4 regions of the Pseudarthrobacter sp. HLT1-3 genome follow, and region 3 is predicted to be linked to each of the others. Evidence: riboswitches for the same ligand, from Rfam matches in the RefSeq annotation. Region 3 holds a riboswitch; each other region holds the start of a gene.

Evidence for each region. A riboswitch is a leader RNA that binds a small molecule or an ion and turns the genes downstream of it on or off. The one in region 3 is predicted to bind S-adenosylmethionine.
Region 1: it holds a riboswitch for S-adenosylmethionine, as region 3 does, so the genes downstream of both, AC50X9_RS00495 (ABC transporter substrate-binding protein) here and AC50X9_RS03770 (bifunctional o-acetylhomoserine/o-acetylserine sulfhydrylase) in region 3, are expected to answer to the same signal.
Region 2: it holds a riboswitch for S-adenosylmethionine, as region 3 does, so the genes downstream of both, AC50X9_RS00235 (DUF1737 domain-containing protein) here and AC50X9_RS03770 (bifunctional o-acetylhomoserine/o-acetylserine sulfhydrylase) in region 3, are expected to answer to the same signal.
Region 4: it holds a riboswitch for S-adenosylmethionine, as region 3 does, so the genes downstream of both, AC50X9_RS05870 (cobalamin-independent methionine synthase II family protein) here and AC50X9_RS03770 (bifunctional o-acetylhomoserine/o-acetylserine sulfhydrylase) in region 3, are expected to answer to the same signal.

What each region holds. Positions count from the first base shown of each region.
Region 1 is NZ_JBWZCJ010000001.1:111,528-116,292, reverse strand. It holds gene AC50X9_RS00500 (N-acetylglucosamine-6-phosphate deacetylase) at 1-1,094, shown strand, start outside; SAM riboswitch class I at 1,237-1,324, shown strand; gene AC50X9_RS00495 (ABC transporter substrate-binding protein) at 1,426-3,087, shown strand; gene AC50X9_RS00490 (ABC transporter permease) at 3,094-4,053, shown strand; gene AC50X9_RS00485 (ABC transporter permease) at 4,072-4,765, shown strand, end outside.
Region 2 is NZ_JBWZCJ010000001.1:50,663-55,427, forward strand. It holds gene AC50X9_RS00220 (NAD(P)/FAD-dependent oxidoreductase) at 1-874, shown strand, start outside; gene AC50X9_RS00225 (O-succinylhomoserine sulfhydrylase) at 908-2,116, opposite strand; gene AC50X9_RS00230 (rhodanese-like domain-containing protein) at 2,117-2,536, opposite strand; gene AC50X9_RS00235 (DUF1737 domain-containing protein) at 2,533-2,760, opposite strand; SAM riboswitch class IV at 2,858-2,972, opposite strand; gene AC50X9_RS00240 (aminodeoxychorismate lyase) at 3,130-4,092, opposite strand; gene cls (cardiolipin synthase) at 4,186-4,765, shown strand, end outside.
Region 3 is NZ_JBWZCJ010000003.1:96,423-101,187, reverse strand. It holds gene AC50X9_RS03780 (CPBP family intramembrane glutamic endopeptidase) at 1-363, shown strand, start outside; gene AC50X9_RS03775 (VOC family protein) at 566-1,204, opposite strand; SAM riboswitch class IV at 1,397-1,512, shown strand; gene AC50X9_RS03770 (bifunctional o-acetylhomoserine/o-acetylserine sulfhydrylase) at 1,577-2,893, shown strand; SAM riboswitch class IV at 3,031-3,146, shown strand; gene metX (homoserine O-acetyltransferase MetX) at 3,157-4,326, shown strand; gene AC50X9_RS03760 (MFS transporter) at 4,508-4,765, shown strand, end outside.
Region 4 is NZ_JBWZCJ010000005.1:14,556-19,320, forward strand. It holds gene AC50X9_RS05860 (hypothetical protein) at 1-38, opposite strand, end outside; gene AC50X9_RS05865 (adenylosuccinate synthase) at 388-1,677, opposite strand; SAM riboswitch class I at 1,958-2,061, shown strand; gene AC50X9_RS05870 (cobalamin-independent methionine synthase II family protein) at 2,074-3,282, shown strand; gene AC50X9_RS05875 (uracil-DNA glycosylase family protein) at 3,454-4,086, shown strand; gene AC50X9_RS05880 (DUF3151 domain-containing protein) at 4,235-4,663, opposite strand; gene fbaA (class II fructose-bisphosphate aldolase) at 4,666-4,765, opposite strand, start outside.

The DNA of each region.
Region 1 (4,765 bases), on a different contig from region 3:
CCGGCGTCCGCGCTGCGGGCTTCGGGCACGCGGAGGAAATCAACCTTCCTGCTGGCAGCTCGATCCTTCCCGGCCTCGTTGACCTGCACTGCCACGGCGCAGCCGGCGGCGATTTCCCCACCGGTGACAGCACAGCGTGCCGCGCGGCCGTCGCATTCCTGCACCGCAACGGAACGACGACGCTGCTGGCCAGCCTTGTAACCGCGCCGGCGGAGGAGCTCATCCGGGGAATCACGGTGCTGCGGCCGCTCGCGGACGAGGGCCTCATCGCCGGCATCCACGCCGAAGGCCCGTTCCTCGCCCGCGCCCGCTGCGGCGCGCAGGACCCGGAGTGGCTCCGGAACCCGGATCCTGGGCTGCTGCGCCGGCTGCTGCACGCGTCCGGCGGCACGCTCACAACCATGACCTATGCCCCCGAACTGCCCGGAGCCGCCGGGCTGGTCAGCCTGCTCGCCGCGAACGGTGTCACGCCGTCGCTGGGACACACCAACGCCGATGCCCACACCGCCGCCGACTCGCTGGCCCGCGCGGCGGAAGACCTGCGCGGAACGGGCCGGCGGCCGACGGTGACGCACCTGTTCAACGGGATGCCGCCGCTTCACCACCGGAGCCCCGGACCCGTGGCGGCGTGCCTGCGCCTCGCGGCCGCAGGCGCCGTGGCGGTGGAACTCATCGGCGACGGCGTCCATCTGGACCCCGAGACGGTCCGGATGGTGTTCGGACTGGTCGGCGCCGACAACATCGCCCTGGTCACCGATTCCATGGCGTCGACCGGCCTGCCCGACGGCGACTACGGGCTCGGCCGCGCGGCGGTGGTGGTCCGCGAGGGCGTGGCGGCGCTGAAAAGCACCGGCGCCCTCGCCGGCGGCACGGCCACGCTGCTCGACGTCGTCCGCCGGACCATCGAGGCCGGCGTCGCACCCGCAGACGCCGTGAAGGCCGCGACCCTGGTCCCGGCCGGGATCCTGGGGCTTGGGACCGAGATCGGGAGCCTGCGGCCGGGCATGCGCGCCGACGTCGTGGCGGTGGACCACGACTTCCGGCTGGTCGCCGTACTGCGTGGCGGGCAACCCCTGGCGCGGCCAACGTCATGATGCTCGGGAAACTGGGGCTTTGTGATCGTTTGTTGCAGAACGTGTCGTAATTATTGGGAAATCGAAGATTCTGCAGGAAAGTAGGTGTTGCCTCCGTCCGAAACGGTCGCGGCAACAAGAAACGTCCTTCTGAACGAATTACCAACCATCCAGATCGGCTGAGAGACCTGGCTCGATGACGCCGTAGCAACCACCTTCGGGCACGGTGCTAATGCCAGGACCGATGGATATTGCCACGATCCCAAGTTCCACTAACCGGCGCCCTGCGGTGGCTGGCGTGTGTGGGGCCTGTGATTCTGGAGTTCCCCGGTCATGACCGAGAGGATCCGCGATGGATACCAATGAATCACGCACGGCCACGACGAACGCGAAGGCAAAACGCCGCCCGCTGCGGTTGCTGACATTGATGGGCGCGGCGGCCCTGGCCCTGAGCGCCTGCGGCGCCAACCCGGCCGGCACCCCGGCATCGCAGACCCAGGATGGGCCGCCGGTCCAAGGCGGAACGTTCGTCTTCGCCGAGGTCACCCCGATCAACAACTTCCAGACCCAGGCGGCGCGTTTCTACGAAAAGGCGAACGTCCTGAACAGCGTGCTGGACCGGCTGACCTATTTCGATGCCAAGAAGGGCGAGCTTGTCCCCTGGATCGCCAGCAAGTTCACCGCAAGCGAGGATCAGACCAAGTTCACCTTCACGATCCGCCCCGGAGTGACGTTCAGCGACGGAACACCGCTGGACGCCAAGGCGGTCCAGGCCAACTTCGAGGCGCTGGGGAAGGGCATTGAAAGTGCGAAGATCCAGCCGAACGTCGACTTCTCGACCTACCAGTCCTCACAGGTCATCGGCGGGGACCAGGTGGAAGTAACGCTGTCCTCCCCCGACGCCAACTTCCTGCGCGCCACGTCCTCCGTCACCGCCGGACTCGTTTCGCCGAAGACCCTCACCCTGGACAACGCCGGCCAGTCGGCCATCGCGAAAATCTCGGGATCGGGTCCCTTCACCTTCGAATCAGAGAAGGCAGATGAGGAAATCGTCCTGGCCAAGCGTTCCGACTACTCCTGGGCTCCGGAGGGTGCCGCCAACCAGGGCGCCGCCTATCTGGACAAGGTCGTCGTGAAGTACCTGCCGGAAGTGGCACACCGTGCTGGTGCCGTGCAGACCGGCCAGGTTGACCTGGTTCGTGGCCTGCAGCCGGCCGACGAAACTGCCCTTGCCGGGAGCGGCAACCAGGTCCTGCCGGCCAAGGGCATTGACCTGACGGCAAACATGGCGGCAGTGCGGGTCGGCAGCGGCAAGCTGTCGGACGCGAAGGTCCGCCAGGCACTGCAGCTCGGCATTGACCGGCCGACGCTCAAGGACACGGTGCTCTCCGACAGCTACGAACTCGCCGGCTCCATCCTGAACCGCGAAGCGCCTGACTTCGTTGATCTCTCCGCTGACCTGGCCTACAACCCCGAGAAGTCCAAGAGCCTGCTGGAGGAGGCAGGCTGGGCAGTTGGCTCCGACGGCATCCGCGCCAAGGACGGCCAGAAGCTCGAGGTCACCGTCACGTCGTCAAACAACTCTGTGGTGATCAAACCCGCCTTTGAACTGATCGAGCAGCAGTGGCGCGAGATCGGCGTGAAGTTGGTCAACCGCGCGGCGGACAACGCCTTCCTGGCGACTGCCATGAAGGATCCCAACGTGGAATTCTTCGGAACCCGGCAGTTCGCCTACGGCGGCCTGGGGCCGGTCTTCGGCCCGGTCACCAACACGCAGACGTTGAACGCGGACCCGCAGCTCAATGAACTCTTCGCCACGGAACGCGCCGCCACGAGCGCAGCCACGCACAAGCAGTCCGTCGCCGAAGAACAGCGCGCGCTGGTTGTCGACCAGGCGTTGGCCCTCGTTCTCTGGGACGAAGTCCAGGTCTACGGCGCCAACGCCACGTCGCATGTCGAATTCACCTCCGGCACCGCGCCGATCTTCCAGGGCGCCTGGAAGACCGGCAAGTAGATCGTCATGGGTCTCTACTTTGCGCGGCGCCTCGGACAGGCACTGCTTGTCATCTGGCTGGCGTACACGCTCGTCTTCCTGGCAGTACAGCTGCTTCCCAGCGATCCGGTCACGATCTTCCTCTCGGCGGACGCTGCAGCTGACCAGGCAACGATTGATGCCATGAAGGCCCAATACGGCTACGACCAGCCGCTGCTGGTGCAGTACCTAAGCCAGCTCGGGCAGTTGCTCGGTGGCGACGTCGGGTACTCCCTGGCCTCCGGGCAGTCGGTGGCAACCCGCATCGGAGCGGTGGCCGGATCCACCCTGTCGTTGGCCTCCAGTGCCTTCGTGTTGGCCGTTGTCCTGGCGGTGGCCCTCGTGGCCGCGGCCACGTTGAGCCGCTCGACGGCGCTGAAGCGCTTCATCACCAATCTCCCGCCGTTGTTCGCAGCGGTTCCGGTGTTCTGGCTCGGGCTCGTGCTGCTGCAGCTGCTGTCCATCCAGCTCGGCGTGATGTCCCTTTTCCCGGACGGTTCCTTTGCATCGCTGGCCGTTCCCGTCCTGGTCCTGGCCCTTCACGTTTCCGCCCCAATCGCGCAGGTACTGCTCAAGAGCATCACCCACGTCTATGAGCAACCGTTTATCGACGTACTGCGGGCCAAGGGCGCGTCCCCCGCGTGGATCTTCTACCGCCACGCCCTGAAGAATGCTGCGGGGCCGGCAATGACCATTGCCGGCATCACGGTCGGAACCCTGCTTGCCGGTTCCGTCATCACGGAGACCGTTTTCGCCCGCTCGGGCCTTGGCTCGGTGGTCCTTCAAGCCGTCACAGTCCAGGATGTCCCGCTGGTCCAGGGCCTGGTCCTGCTGACGGCGTCGGCGTTCGTTGCAGTGAACCTGATCGTCGACCTGCTGTATCCGCTGCTGGATCCCCGCATCCTCAAGAGCAGTGCCCACGGCTCGCCACGAGCACTGAGTGCCTGAGACCGAACGGAGAACCTTGTGAGCCTCGAGCTACTACCAACAGATCCGATTGAAGAGGTGGCGCTGCCGCCGGCCGGTCGCGGCGCCGTCCCGACCGGCCAGGGAAAGCGCGAAAGAAGCATCCTGCGCTCGGCGAGCCTGTGGCTGACCGTCCTTCCGTTGCTGATCGTCCTGGGGTGGGCATTTCTGCCGGGCCTGTTCGGCGCCTTCGACCCCATCAGCGGCATTCCGAAGCAGAAGTTCCAGCCGCCAAGTGCCGGGCACTGGTTCGGCACCGACCACTTGGGCCGGGACGTCTACTCGAGGGTCGTGCACGGCACCTCGCAGACCCTGCTCACCGCAGGGCTCGCTGTCCTGATCGGCTTCGTGGTGGGAACGGCCCTGGGTCTGTTCGCTGCGACGGCCGGCCGGGCCGCCGATGCGAGCACCATGCGCCTCGTGGACGTGCTCCTGGCCGTGCCGGGATTCCTGATCTCCCTGATCATCGTGACGGCGTTCGCGCCCGGACCGATCTCGCTCGGCGTGGGCGTGGGCATCGCCTCGATTGCCTCGTTCGCCCGCGTGGTGCGCTCCGAAGTCCTGCGCGTCCGCAACCTGGACTACGTCGAGGCCGCCTTCGTCAACGGAGGATCCTATTGGTCCGTCATCTGGAAGCATGTCCTGCCGAACTCCTGCGGCCCGGTCCTCGCACTGCTGGCAGTTGACCTGGGTG
Region 2 (4,765 bases), on a different contig from region 3:
CCTGGTCATCGCCACCGGCTCCCGGGCACGGCGCCTCGGCCCCGCTGGACATCCGGGCGCCGGCGGGGAAGAACTTACCCTGCGCAATCTCGACGATGCGCTGGCGCTGCGCCGCCGGCTGGCAGACCGTCCGTCCGTCGTCGTCATCGGTGGCGGTGCGCTAGGGATGGAGATCGCCTCCGGCTGCCTCTCCGTGGGGTGCGAGGTGACCGTCGCGGCGCAGGACCGTCCCCTGACCCGGCAGCTGGGTCCGTACCTGTCCGACGTTTTCGTGGCAGCTGCCCTCAGCCGCGGTCTGAAGCTCGCCCCGTCCGCCGCGGTCGAACTGCGAGACGCCGGCGACCGCACGCTGGTTGCGCTCGCCGACGGTTCAACCCTTGAGGCCGGGCTCGTGATCAGCGCCGTGGGGGACGCGCCCAACGTCGAGTGGCTGGCCTCGAGTGGCCTGCTGACCAACGGCCGGCTCGAAGTCGACTCCCGCGGGCGCGTCCGGCCCGGCATCATCGCCGCGGGAGATGTGGCCGCGTTCCCGACCAGGCGCGGCATCCACCGCGTTCCGCTGTGGACCAGCGCCATCGAGCAGAGCAAGGCCGCGGCGCTGGCACTGGTACGGGGCGATGACGCGGCCGAGCTCGACTTCCAGCCGTACTTCTGGACCGAGCAGTTCGGCCTCAGCCTGAAGGCGAGCGGCTTCCTGCCCCTGGGCGGCGCCCCTGACTTCCTCGAAGGCGATCCCCGCGAAGGCCCGGCCCTCCTGCGCTGGTCCCACGATGATGGTTCCGGCACCGCCGTCGCCCTCAACAAGCGGATCGCCATTCCGAAGCTGCGGCGACTGAGTGAGGCCGCTCCCGCAGTAACGTCCCCGGCTGCCTGACCGTCAGCGGTGCGGGAAGTCCGGCTGCAGACGCTAGACCTGTTTGAGCGCCTGGCCGAGGTCGCGGACCAGGTCATCGAGGTCCTCAAGGCCCACGGAGAGCCGCACCACGCCGTCGCTCAGCCCGATCGCCGCCCGGCCGTCGGGGCCCATCGCGCGGTGCGTTGTGGTTGCGGGGTGGGTGATGAGGGACTTCGAGTCGCCCAGGTTGTTGGAGATGTCGATGATCCGCAGCGCATCCAGCAGCGCGAAGGCGGCCTCTTTCGCGGAACGACCGCCGGACGGGGACAGCTCGAACGTCAGCACGGTGCCGCCTGCCTTCATCTGCCGGGCGGCCAGGTCGAACTGCGGATGGGACGGCAGCAGCGGGTACCTGACCCAGCTGACCGCAGGCTGTTCCTCGAGCCACTCGGCCAGCCGCAGTGCCGACGCGGAGGAGTGGTTCACCCGCAGGGCCATGGTCTCCAGCCCCTTGGTCAGCACCCAGGCGTTGAAAGCCGAGAGCGCCGGGCCGGTGTGGCGCATCAGCTGCTTGACCGGACCCCCGATGAACTCCTTGGTGCCCAGGATCGCGCCGCCGAGCACCCGGCCCTGCCCGTCGATGTGTTTGGTCCCGGAATACACGATCACATCCGCGCCGAGTTCGCCGCAGCGCTGCAGCAGGGGAGTGGCAAAGACATTGTCGACGACGACCGTCGCACCGGCGGCGTGCGCCAGTTCGCTTACGGCCGCGATGTCCACGATCTCCTGCATAGGGTTCGACGGCGACTCGAAGAAGACGGCCGTCGTGGGTTCCGAGAGCGCCGCCTGCCACTGCGCCAGGTCCGGGCCGTCCACGAAGACCGTTTCCACACCCCAACGGGGCAGGATCTCGTTGAGGATGACGAAGCACGAGCCGAACAGCGAACGGGCCGCGACCACCCGGTCGCCGGCAGCCAGCAGGGCGCCGAGCGCGGTGAAAACCGCGGACATGCCTGAGGCGGTGGCGAAACAGGCCTCGGTTCCTTCCAGCAGCCGGAGCCGTTCCTGGAAGGTGGCCACCGAGGGGTTGCCGTAGCGGGAGTAGACAAACCGCTCGTCCTCGCCGGTGAAGGCGCGCTCCGCGGCGGCCGCGGATTCGTACACGAAGCCGGAGTTCAGGAAGATCGGCTCGGACGTCTCCTGGAAACCGGTGCGGTCGAGTCCGCCGCGGACAGCCTGGGTGTCGGCACTCCAGCCGGCGGCGTCAGGGTTGAAGCCCACTTAGTGCTTTCCGGCGTTGGTGGGCAGGCCGCGGTTTTTCCAACCGTTGACGGTGCGTTCGCCGTTGCGGTCCGGTTCGCCTTCAAAGCCTTCGAGCACGTTGTAGGAGGTGAAGCCTGCCTCGGTCGCGGCGATCGCCGCGGCGATGGACCGTGCCCCGGAACGGCACAGGAACACCAGATCGGTGCCGTCGCCCGCGGGCGCCTGCAGGGTCAGTTGTTCCACGAACCGCGTGTTGGGGATGCCGCCGGCGAGGTTCCACTGGATGAAGAGCGGATCGTTCCGCCGGTCGCCCGCGGACGCGGTGTCCGGGATGCCGATGTGGGCCCATTCGCCCTCGGTGCGGACGTCCACCAGGATGGCGCCGTCCTCAAGCTTGGCCCAGGCCTCGTGCGGGCTGAGGTCCCCGGCGTAGCTCACGCGAGGCCCTCGCCGTCGAACTCAAGGTCGTCCACGGCGTTGGCGACGGCGGCGTCGGCGCTGGCGATCGCTGCCGGCAGGACGACGGCCTGGGCCACAATGACGCTGCTGCCGTTGAACGTCGCGGCCGGGTTGCCGTGCAGCACATAACCGTCGGCGAGGGCGGCTGAGACGCGCTCGCAGAAGCCGCGGTCATCGGGGCCGGTGAACAGGCGGTAGGCCAGTTTCGCTTCGGCGGGGCCGGATGCGGCGGCGGGGGCTGGGACTGGTGCTGTAACGGGGACAGCGGGGGCGGACGCGTCAGGCACGACGGATCTCCTTCTTTCACGCTTGCAGCTCGAATGGTCGATATGCCGAGTATTCACCTGAGGCACCCCGCCGCGAAAGGGAGGGTTGCCGACCGGCCAGTCAGGGCTTGGCGCCGGGTCTCATTACTCACCAAAAACGTAACACCTTCGGCGCCGGCCCGCAGAGCCGCCGCCGTCATGTTAGGTAACGGGATCAACCCCAACGCGGGGTCACCTACGGCCCATTCCGCCGTCCCGGATGGGCCGTAGGTGACCCCGCGTTGGGGTTTGGAGTGTGGGGCGGGGCTACTCGATGGTGGCGTAGAGCGCGTTGAGCTCCGCCGTGAGTTGCCGGCGCAGCTCCGGGGTGCCGATTTCCTTGCCGTCGATGTGGTTGACGGGCGCCAGCAGCCGGATGCTCGAGATCAGCCAGACCGCGTCGGCGTCGTACAGGTCCTGCGGCTCCAGCGGGCCGTAGCCCAGCTCCCAGCCGGCGGCCTTGGCCGCTGTGAACAGGGCACCCTGCGAGGTGCCGGGCAGGATCCCGCTGTCGAGCTGGGGCGTGATGAGCCGCCGGACGGTGCGGACCGCGCCGGCCCCGTCGTCGGAGGTCTCCAGGTGCGCGAGCAGCACGGTCGACGTCGGGCCCTCCAGGACCCGGCCATCCGCCGAGGTGAAGATGACGTCGTCCGCGCCCTGGGCGTGCGCGTAGCGGAGTGCGGCCATGTTGACGGCGTAGGAGAGTGTCTTGGCGCCCATGAGCAGCCACGGCGCCCGCTCCCCTACTTCGCTGTCATAGCCGCGGTCCAGCAGGATGACGTCGACCCCGGTCTCGCGCTGGCGCCTCCCGGCCGGTCCGGGGGCGGAGGCCTGGACCCAGCAGGTGGGCCTGGCTGCACCTTCGACGCCGCGGGTCACGAGGAGCTTGACCACGAGTTCGTCGTCAGTGCTGCTCGCGGCGCCCGGCACGTGCTGGCGCCGGTATTCGCTGATAGCCGTCGTGATCGCCCGGCGCCAGGCGTCCTCGGCCGGGATGTCCAGGTCGAGCAGCCGGGCGGACCCGGCGAGCCGGTTCAGGTGCGCCTGGAGCTTGCGCGGCTGCCCGCCCACGGCCAGCAATGACTCGAAGACCCCGTCGCCGCGGGTGGCGCCCTGGTCCGTCGCCATCAGCTGTGGCTTGGTGGCATCGGCCAGCCGGCCGTCGTCGAACGCGGGATCCAGGAAGACCAGCACCGGGGCAGGGGCGGGGGCGGCGGCAGGAGAAGTCATGGCTTCAGCTTAGTGCGGCATGCCGCGGGTTAGGATTTGAAGGTTGCCCGTTCCGGAACTGTTCCGCGGGTCTGGAACTTGAGGGGTTCGCCTGTGTTGTGGCCATTTTCGCTGGCGGAAACGCTTCCGTCGTGGGTGATCCTGATTCTGACCGTGGTCGACCTCGTCATCCGGGTGGTGGCTCTCGGCATCATCCCGGGAAACCGCCGTCCTACCACGGCCATGGCCTGGCTCCTGGTCATTTTCTTCGTCCCGGCGGTGGGCGTGGTCCTCTTCCTGCTCTTCGGCAACTTCCGCCTCTCCCGCAAACGCCGGGCGCAGCAGGACGCCGTGAACACCCGGGTGCGCGCCGGCGCGTCCGATCTGGCAATGCAGGAAAGCGGCTACGAGGGCCCGGAATGGGTGTCCTCCGCGGCGGAATTGAACAAGACCCTGGGCTCGCTGCCGATGGTCGACGGCAACTATGTCGAGCTCCTGCCCGGCTACCCGGACTCCATCAAGGCCATGGCCGCCGCCGTCCGCAAGGCCGAGACCTTCGTCAATGCCGAGTTTTACATCCTGAGCTCGGACCACGTTACCGACGACTTGCTGACCGCGATGGAAGAGGCCGCCGAGCGCGGCGTTGAGGTCCGCCTCCTGTTCGACCACCTGGGGACGCTGCGGATCAAGGGCT
Region 3 (4,765 bases):
ACGACGGCGATCATCCCCAGCGCGCTGGACGCGTACTGGTGGACCGTGCCGGTGCTGATTCTCTCCGCGATCCGGCACGGGATTGTGGAGGAAGTGATTGTGGTGGGCTACCTGCTGGACCGGCTCGGAAAATTCGGCTGGAGCCTGCCGCTGGCGATCTTCACCAGCTCCATGCTGCGCGGCAGCTACCACCTCTACCAGGGCTTCGGCCCGTTCATCGGCAACGCCATCATGGGCGTCATCTTCGCGCTGGTCTACACCAGGACCCGGCGGCTGATGCCGCTGGTGATTGCCCACGCCGTGCTGGACATCGTGGCTTTCGTCGGCTTCAGCCTCTTCGGTAAGGCCATCGGCCTGGGCTGAGTGTGCACAAAGCAACGCGGAGTCACTTCGCGCCCATCCGGAGCCTCCGGATGGGCTCGAAGTGACCCCGCGTTGCCCTGAAGAGCCTGCGGCTGCCGGTGCCGGGAAGCCACCGGGCCGGTGTTAAAAAGTATCGGCCGCCATCGGTGGGTGACGTCATTGGCACCCGCTGATGGCGGCCGAAGTGTTGGGCGGTGAAACGCTAGATGGTGACAGCCCCGGTGGCGGTCTCGAACGTGACGGACAGGATACCGGGGGTCCCGCGGGGAGCGAGCCAGTGCACGGCCACGTCTTCGAGGGGCTTTTCGACCGGCACACCGAGCCATTCGGTAACGCGCTCGGCCGAGCCGGCGATCGTGAGGGCTGACATCTTGACGTTGCTCTCGTAGGCCTTCGACGGGTGGAGCTCCGGATCGCCTTCCCACTTGAGCATGTACGGGACCTGCGGATCGGCGATGAGTCCGAGGATACCGATCTGCTTCCAGACCAGTTCGCGGCCGTCGGGGAACTTGCGGTTGCCGTTGACGGCGGCGCGGCCGAGCCGTTCCTCGAACGGGGCCAGGTCGTCGACTTCGACGCACCAGCCCATCCAGCCGCCGCCGGCTTCGGAGCGGGCGCGGACGGCCTGCCCGAAGGGAGCCTTGTCCGAGGCCGGGTGGTTCAGCACCTCCACAACCTCGAGGTACTTATGTCCCGCGAGCGGGATAATCATGTTGCGGGTCCCGAATCGGGGGTGTACTCCGCCCTTCACGGCTTCGACGCCGAGGGCAGACGCAATTCGTTCGGTGGTGGCAGCGAGGCCATCTTGTTCACAGGCGTAAGAGACGTGATCCATGCGCATGCCCTCATCTTGGCACTTTGTGATGCGGCTCTCAGCTTAGGGTGCCCTTACCATGATGGGATCCCTAAATCCGGGGTTCCCACCCAGGTGTTCCTCCGTGTCAACGGGCGCGCCGGGCGGCCCCGCGGCGCCCAACTTCATCTTCGTCATAAAGCTATTCACGACCCGGCACCGCTTCCTAGACTGGGGGCAGGTCATGAGTGCCAGCACATAGCCCCGGCTTGCTGGCCGGCAACCCTCGTATCGCGGTGGGGTGCCCCGGGTGAAGACCTGGCCGTCCGGCGCCCGCCGGAAGGCAAGCGCGGCGCCAGTGCTGACCCGGGCCAAGAGGCTCCGGGGACGCTTGTGCCCAGTCCCTTGAGGAGTGTCCCGATGTCGAACGCCTGGTCCTTCGAAACCCGCCAGATCCATGCCGGCCAGGAGCCGGACAGCGCCACCGGCGCCCGCTCGCTGCCGATCTACCAGACGACGTCGTTCGTCTTCCCCAGCGCCGAGAGCGCAGCCAACCGCTTCGCCCTGGCCGAACTTGCTCCCATCTACACCCGGATCGGCAACCCCACCCAGGACGCGGTGGAACAGCGCGTGGCCAGCCTGGAAGGCGGGCTCGCGGCACTGCTGCTGAGCTCCGGCCAGGCCGCGGAAACCTTCGCGATCCTCAACGTCGCCGAGGCCGGCGACCATGTGGTGGCGAGCCCCAGCCTCTACGGCGGCACCTACAACCTGCTGGCACATACGCTGAAGAAGTTCGGCATCTCCGTCACCTTCGTGGAGGACCCCGACAACCTGGCCCAGTGGCGCGACGCCGTCCAGCCGAACACCAAGCTGTTCTTCGGCGAAGTCGTCTCCAACCCGCGCCAGGACGTGCTGGACATCGAAGGCATCTCACAGGTGGCACACGAGGCCGGTGTCCCGCTGATCGTGGACAACACGCTCTCCACCCCCTACCTGATCCGGCCGATCGAGTGGGGCGCGGACATCGTGGTGCATTCGGCCACGAAGTACCTTGGCGGCCACGGCGCCGCGATCGCGGGAGTGATCGTGGACTCCGGCAACTTCGATTTCGGCAAGGACCCGGAGCGGTTCCCCGGCTTCAACACCCCGGATCCCACCTACAACGGCCTGGTCTATGCCCGGGACCTCGGAGCGGACGGTGCTCTCGGCGCCAACCTGTCCTACATCCTCAAGGCCCGGGTCCAGTTGCTGCGCGACCTCGGCTCGGCGGTGTCCCCGTTCAACGCCTTCCTCATCGCCCAGGGCATCGAAACCCTGAGTCTGCGGGTGGAGCGGCATGTCGCCAACGCCATCAGGGTGGCTGAATGGCTCGAGGCCAGGGACGACGTCGAATCCGTCGCGTACGCGGGGCTGCCCTCCAGCCCCTGGTACGAGCGCGGCCGCAAATACGGACCCAAGGGGACCGGCGCCGTCGTCGCCTTCAACATCGCCGGGGGAGCCGAGGCCGGAAAGCGTTTCGTCGACGCCCTCGAACTGCACTCGCACGTGGCCAACATCGGCGACGTGCGCTCGCTGGTCATCCACCCGGCGTCGACCACGCACAGCCAGCTCTCCCCGGAACAGCAGACCATCGCCGGCGTGAACCCCGGCCTGGTGCGGCTCTCCGTGGGCCTGGAACACATCGACGACATCCTCGCCGACCTCGACGCCGGATTCCGTGCGGCCAAGACCGCCTGAGCCGGACCGGTGCCCGGCGCCCCGTCCTGTTGCCAGCCGGTCCAGCCCGGGCGCCGGGCGCACCGGTCCAACGCGGGGAGTCACACGGGCGTCACAATCTTCGCCACCGGCCCGCCCCGTTTCGTAGACTGAACTAAGGTCATGAGCGCCAGCGACAGCCCCGGCTTGCTGGCCGGCAACCCTCCTTTTGCGGCGGGGTGCCCCGGGTGAAGACCTGGCCCGCCGGTCAGCTGACGGCGGGCAAGCGCGAAGTGAGGTCCCAAATGACGATTGCCGCCACCCGCCAGGGTGCATCCGTAAGCACGACTACCCACCCCGACGCCCCCGCCCCGGCCGGCCAGACAGCTGTCCCGGACGGAACCGTCCGGCACCTCCGGATCGGCGACCTGGAACTCGAATCCGGCGCCCGGCTGCCGGACGTCACCCTCGGCTACGAGACCTGGGGGACCCTCAACGCGGACCGCTCCAACGCGGTCCTGATCGAGCACGCGCTCACGGGGGACACCCACGTCACGCGCGGCGACGGCGAGGAAGCCGGCTGGTGGGAGCAGCTCGCCGGCCCCGGCGCTCCCGTGGACACGGACAAGTACTTCGTCGTCTCGATCAACATCCTCGGCGGCTGCTACGGCTCCACCGGGCCCTCCACGACAGCTCCCGACGGAAAGCCATGGGGCTCACGGTTCCCGCTCGTCACGCTCCGGGACACGACCGCGGCCGAAGCCCGGCTGGCGGACGCCCTGGGCATCCGCAGCTGGTTCGCCGTGCTCGGTGGATCCCTGGGCGGAGCCCGGGCCCTGGAGTGGGCGGTCAGCTGCCCGGACCGGGTCCAGCGCTGCGCCGTGATTTCCGTCGGAGCGAGCAGCACCGCCGAACAGATTGCCTTCGCCCAGGCCCAGACGCTGGCCATCCGGCAGGACCCCAACTTCAACGGCGGGGATTACTACGGCGGCCCGGAACCGGAAGCGGGCCTGGCCCTGGCCCGGCGGATAGCGCACATCACCTACCGCTCCGCCGCAGAGCTGGACGGGCGGTTCGGCCGGAACGCCCAGGACTCCGAAGCCCCGCTGGAAGCCGGGTCCGTCGCCGGGCGAGGACGCTACCAGGTCGAGAGCTACCTGGACCACCAGGGCAACAAACTGGTCCGGCGCTTCGATGCGAACAGCTACATCGCCATCACCGAGGCGCTCATGAGTCATGACATCAGCCGGGGCCGCGGGGCGCTCACGGAGGCCCTGGCTCCGGCCACGGCGCAGTTCCTGGTGGCAGCCGTCGACTCGGACCGGCTGTATTTCCCGGCCCAGTCCGAGGCCCTCGCCGCTGCCCTGCCGGGTGACGTTGCCGTGCACACCATCGAGGCGCCGATCGGGCATGACGGCTTCCTGACCGAGATCGGCCAGCTCACCAGCCAGCTCCGTCAGCACTTCTTCGGCTAGTCCTTCGACCAAAAGCAGTGGCGGGTGTGCATTTTTGCAGATACGCTCTGCACTAATGGCCGTTGAGGCTGCGGGCGTGAACGTCCATACTCATTGAGAATGATGCCGCGTGTCACAAATCACAGGCGTCCACCGCCCAAAGGTCCATAGGGTGTCGACGGAGACACCGAAGGAGTCGAAAATGAGTGCTCAAAACGCCGCCAGGCGCCCCGAAGAGGAAGACGTCAAGTCATCCGGCCTGAAGAAGGTAGTAACGGCCTCCATGGCCGGCACCGTCGTGGAATGGTATGAGTTCTTCCTCTATGCCTCCGCAGCCACCCTTGTCTTCGGCAAGTTGTTCTTCCCGAACTCCGGCACGGAGCTCGACGGCATCATCGCCGCCTTCGTGACCTATGCCGTTGGCTTCGTTGCCCGCCCGATCGGCGGCATCGTGTTCGGT
Region 4 (4,765 bases), on a different contig from region 3:
CTGACAGCAATCTTGGTGGTCTTGCTAACACTCTGCATAAGAAACGTACATCCTTTGTTTTTTGTGTGTAGCCGGCTGAAGCCGTATAGGGGCAGTCAACAGCCCGCGCTATCTGTGGAGGGCCGGCCGGCGCCGCACGGGGGCGAGGCGCCGGCCTGCACTTACAGTGGAAGGCCGGCCGGATTCCTGGTGGGGGGTCCATCATCCGGCGACGCTTACAAAGGAGTAATCGCCGGCCGGCCCCGAAAGGTTACGCACCACCCGGAACTTTCTTCGGAGGCGCCTTCGCGGAGCGGGAACAGCGGCTTAACGGCGACGGCGGCGGGCCACCCTTTCAGGTGACCCGCCGCCGTCGCGCGCCGGAATGAGCATCCGCCCCGGGCAGTACTAGTCGTTGATCAGGTCGTTGATCACGATGGTCTGGTCGCGGTCCGGGCCAACGCCGATCGCGGAGAAGCGTGTGCCGGAAAGCTTCTCAAGCGCCAGCACGTAGTTCCGGGCGTTCTCCGGGAGGTCGTCCAGGGTGCGGGCCCCGGTGATGTCCTCGGCCCAGCCCTCGAAGTGCTCGAAGATCGGTTTGGCGTGGTGGAACTCGGTCTGCGTCATCGGCATTTCATCGTGCCGGACGCCGTCGACGTCGTAGGCCACGCAGACCGGGATCTGTTCGATGCCGGTGAGCACGTCGAGCTTGGTGACGAAGTAGTCCGTGAAGCCGTTGACCCGCGAGGCGTGCCGCGCCAGCACGGCGTCGTACCAGCCGCAGCGGCGCGGCCGGCCGGTGTTGACGCCGAACTCGCCGCCGGTCTTCTGCAGGTACATGCCCATCTCATCAAAGAGTTCCGTGGGGAACGGGCCGGCGCCGACACGGGTGGTGTACGCCTTGATGATGCCGATGGACCGCGAGATCCGGGTGGGGCCGATGCCGGAGCCCACGGAGGCGCCGCCGGCGGTCGGGTTCGAGGAGGTCACGAACGGGTAGGTGCCGTGGTCGACGTCCAGGAACGTGGCCTGGCCGCCCTCCATCAGGACCACCTTGCCCTCGTCCAGTGCCGTGTTCAGCACAAAGGTGCTGTCGATGACCAGCGGACGGAGACGCTCGGCGAAGGACAGGAAGTACTCCACGATCTCATCCACCTCGATGTCGCGGCGGTTGTAGACCTTGACCAGGAGTTCGTTCTTCTGCCGCAGCGACCCTTCAACCTTCTGGCGCAGGATGGAGGCGTCGAAGACGTCCTGGACGCGGATGCCGAGGCGGGCCACCTTGTCCATGTAGGCCGGGCCGATGCCGCGGCCGGTGGTGCCGATGGCGCGGCTGCCGAGGAACCGCTCGGTGACCTTGTCCAGGACCTGGTGGTAGGGCGCCACGAGGTGGGCGTTGGCGGAGATGCGCAGCCTGGAGGTGTCCGCGCCGCGGGCTTCCAGTCCGTCGATCTCCTGGAACAGCGCCTCGAGGTTCACCACGCAGCCGTTGCCGATGATCGGAATGGCGTTGGGGCTCAGGATGCCGGCCGGAAGGAGCTTGAGCTCATACTTCTCACCGCCTACGACGACGGTGTGCCCGGCATTGTTGCCACCGTTGGGCTTGACGACGTAGTCGACTCGGCCACCAAGCAGGTCAGTGGCTTTTCCTTTGCCTTCGTCGCCCCATTGGGCTCCGACGATCACGATTGCTGGCATGGGATCCTCCCCCATTCGTTCGGGCCGGGTTCCGGATTCACCTGAGTGATCCGGAGCCGGGCGCCGTTCATGAGAATGCCCCGAATCTACCGCTGTGCTCTTACCATCAACGCCAGAGTCCGGGGCTCTTACCACCCAAGTTTAGCCGATAGCCGTGGCGGCAACCCATTTGGCCATCCAATGGACTTTGCGGGCCGCTACGGTGATGACCCGGTGTCCAGCCAGCGAAACTTCGGCGCGCGGACTTGCGTGGGTCTCCGTGGTGGAATTTAGTAAGAGTTGACCATCCCGAGCGGCCGAGGGACCTGGACCATTGACGCCGCAGCAACCTGCCGGACACTCCCCCTGTGACGGCAACGGTGCTACCGCCAGGACCGATGGAAAGGAACCACCCCCATGCAGCAGAACACCGACCATATCCGCGCCACCCACGCCGGCTCTTTGCCCCGCACCCCTGAGCTGATCGCGGCGAACGAGGCCAAGGAAGTGGACGGCATCACCCCCGAATTCCTGGACCTGCTGGAAACCTCCGTGGTGGACATCGTGCAGCGCCAGAAAGACCTCGGCATCGAGATCGCCAACGACGGCGAATACGGGCACACAATGTCCAGCTCGGTGGACTACGGCGCGTGGTGGAACTACTCCTTCAGCCGGCTCGGCGGGCTTGAGCCCACGGAGGTGGACCGCTGGGCAGACGCCGCGGTGCACCGCTCCACCCCCGGCAACATCGTCCTGACCACTTTCCCGGACCGGCGGGACCGGCAGAAGTTCAACGACGCCTACACCGATCCGTCCTCCGGGATCCTGGCGCACCGCAAGAGCGTCACGCAGCCGAAGATCGCCGGACCGCTGACTTACACCGGCCAGGCCCTCGTAGGCTCGGACATCGCCAACCTCAAGACGGGTATGGCCGCGGCCGGGCTGTCCGAGGGCTTCGTCGCCTCCCTGTCCCCCGGCTCCTGCGCCCGCGTCGCCAACGAGTACTACAAGACGGATGAGGAGCTGCTCTACGCCTGCGCCGACGCCATGCGGGAGGAATACAAGGCGATCATCGACGCCGGGCTCACGGTCCAGCTCGACGATCCCTCGCTGGCCGAGAGCTGGGACCAGATCAACCCGGAACCAAGCCTGGCCGACTACCTCAACTTCATCCAGCTCCGGGTCGAGGCCACCAACTGGGCCCTGCGCGACCTCCCGCAAGACCAGATCCGGCTGCACGTCTGCTGGGGCTCCTGGCACGGCCCGCACACCACGGATATCCCCTTCGCCGACATCATCGACTCGGTGCTGCAGGTCGATGCGGGCGGCTACTCCTTCGAGGCCGCCAACGTCCGCCACGAGCATGAATGGCGCGTCTGGGAGGACACCAGGCTCCCGGACGGAAAAGTCATCATCCCCGGCGTGGTCTCCCACGCCACCAACGTCGTTGAACACCCGGACCTCGTCGCTGACCGGATCGTCCGCTTCGCCCAATTGGTGGGCCGGGAAAATGTGATTGCATCCACAGACTGCGGTCTCGGCGGCCGGGTGCACCCCCAAATTGCCTTTGCCAAGCTGGAATCTTTGGGGGAAGGCGCCCGCCGCGCCTCGGCGCGGCTCTGGTAGCAAGCCCTCGCGCGGGAACGGCATTTCGCAGGGCTTGATAGACTAGTAAGGATCGACCAGGAATCGGTCCACACCACATTTTCAAACCACACCGTACTTAAGTACCCGGTGCTTGGCGTGCCCACGTACGGTCTGGCAGCTTCACCAAACCCGCAGGAGACTCAGCAACATATGACAGCCTTGGCCACTGAAAATTCCCGCGAACAGCTTCTGAGCCGCCGCTATGAACCTAGCGTCGCAGCCGTCAACGAGCTGTGCGACACGCTGCAGGCAACCAAAGCTGGCATGAATGTCCCCTACGTGGATCCGATGCACGACATCGACGAGTGCCGCATCATCAGCCTCTTCTCCAACATCGGGACCGAGGATGAGTCAGGCTTCATCACCGCCGGGGACGACGAAGCCGCCACCCGCCTGCTCGGCGTCCACTGGAAGCTGGGCCTGCGCCCCGAGTACGTCATGCCGTGGAACGTCCACCCCTGGTACGTCCCGGGCGAGCCGAACGGCAAGTTCACGCCCGACCAGATTTCCGCGGGCCTGAAGCCGCTGCTGAAGTTCCTCGCCGTGGTGCCCCGCGCCTCTGTGATCGTGGCTCACGGCACCGAGGCCAACCGCCTCGCGAACCTGCTCCTCAAGACCGAGGTGCCGATGATCTGGCGCCGCGGCCTCAAGACCTACAAGGTCCGCTCGCTCAGCGGCCGCGCCTTCGCCGGCACCCCTGCCCGCCAGGAGCAGTACCTCGACGAAATGGGCACCGTCTACGCGGACGCGATGGCCCGCACCGGTCTGGCCAAGACCAGCTGACTTTTCCCGCACCGACGACGGCGGGCGCCCACCTTCTGGTGGACGCCCGCCGTCGAACTTAACCAACAACGCGGGGTCACTTCCGGCCCATCCCAGGGCGTGGAATGGGCCGGAAGTGACCCCGCGTTGGTTCCTGGTGCCGTGGCGGTTAGCGCTTTTCCGCTTCGATGGCGGCCTTGGCGGTGGGGTCGGAGTCCTTGAGGAACTTCTCGATCCGCTCCGGCTCCTCGGCCTCACCGATCGCCGCGGAGGCGCGTCCCAGCGAATACAGCGCGCGCAGGAAACCGCGGTTGGGCTCGTGCTCCCACGGGATGGGCCCGACGCCGCGCCAGCCGTTGCGGCGCAGCGAGTCCAGGCCGCGGTGGTAGCCGACGCGGGAGTAGGCGTACGAGTCGATGGTCCGGCCCTCTTTCCACGCTTCCTCGGCCAGGACGGCCCAGAGCAGCGAGGACGTCGGGTGCTTTTCCACCAGGTCCAGGGCTTCCTGGCCGGCCTCCAGCGCCGCGCAGACCTCGGTCTCGGCGGGCAGCAGCGTGGGCTCAGGGCCCATCAGGTTCTTGCGGAATTCGTCCGACATGCTTAGAACGTCTTGCCGGTGGAGCCGAGCTGCTGGGCAGCTTCCACGACGCGGGCCGCGAGGCCGGCCTCGGCAGAGGCGCCCCAGACTCGGGGGTCGTAC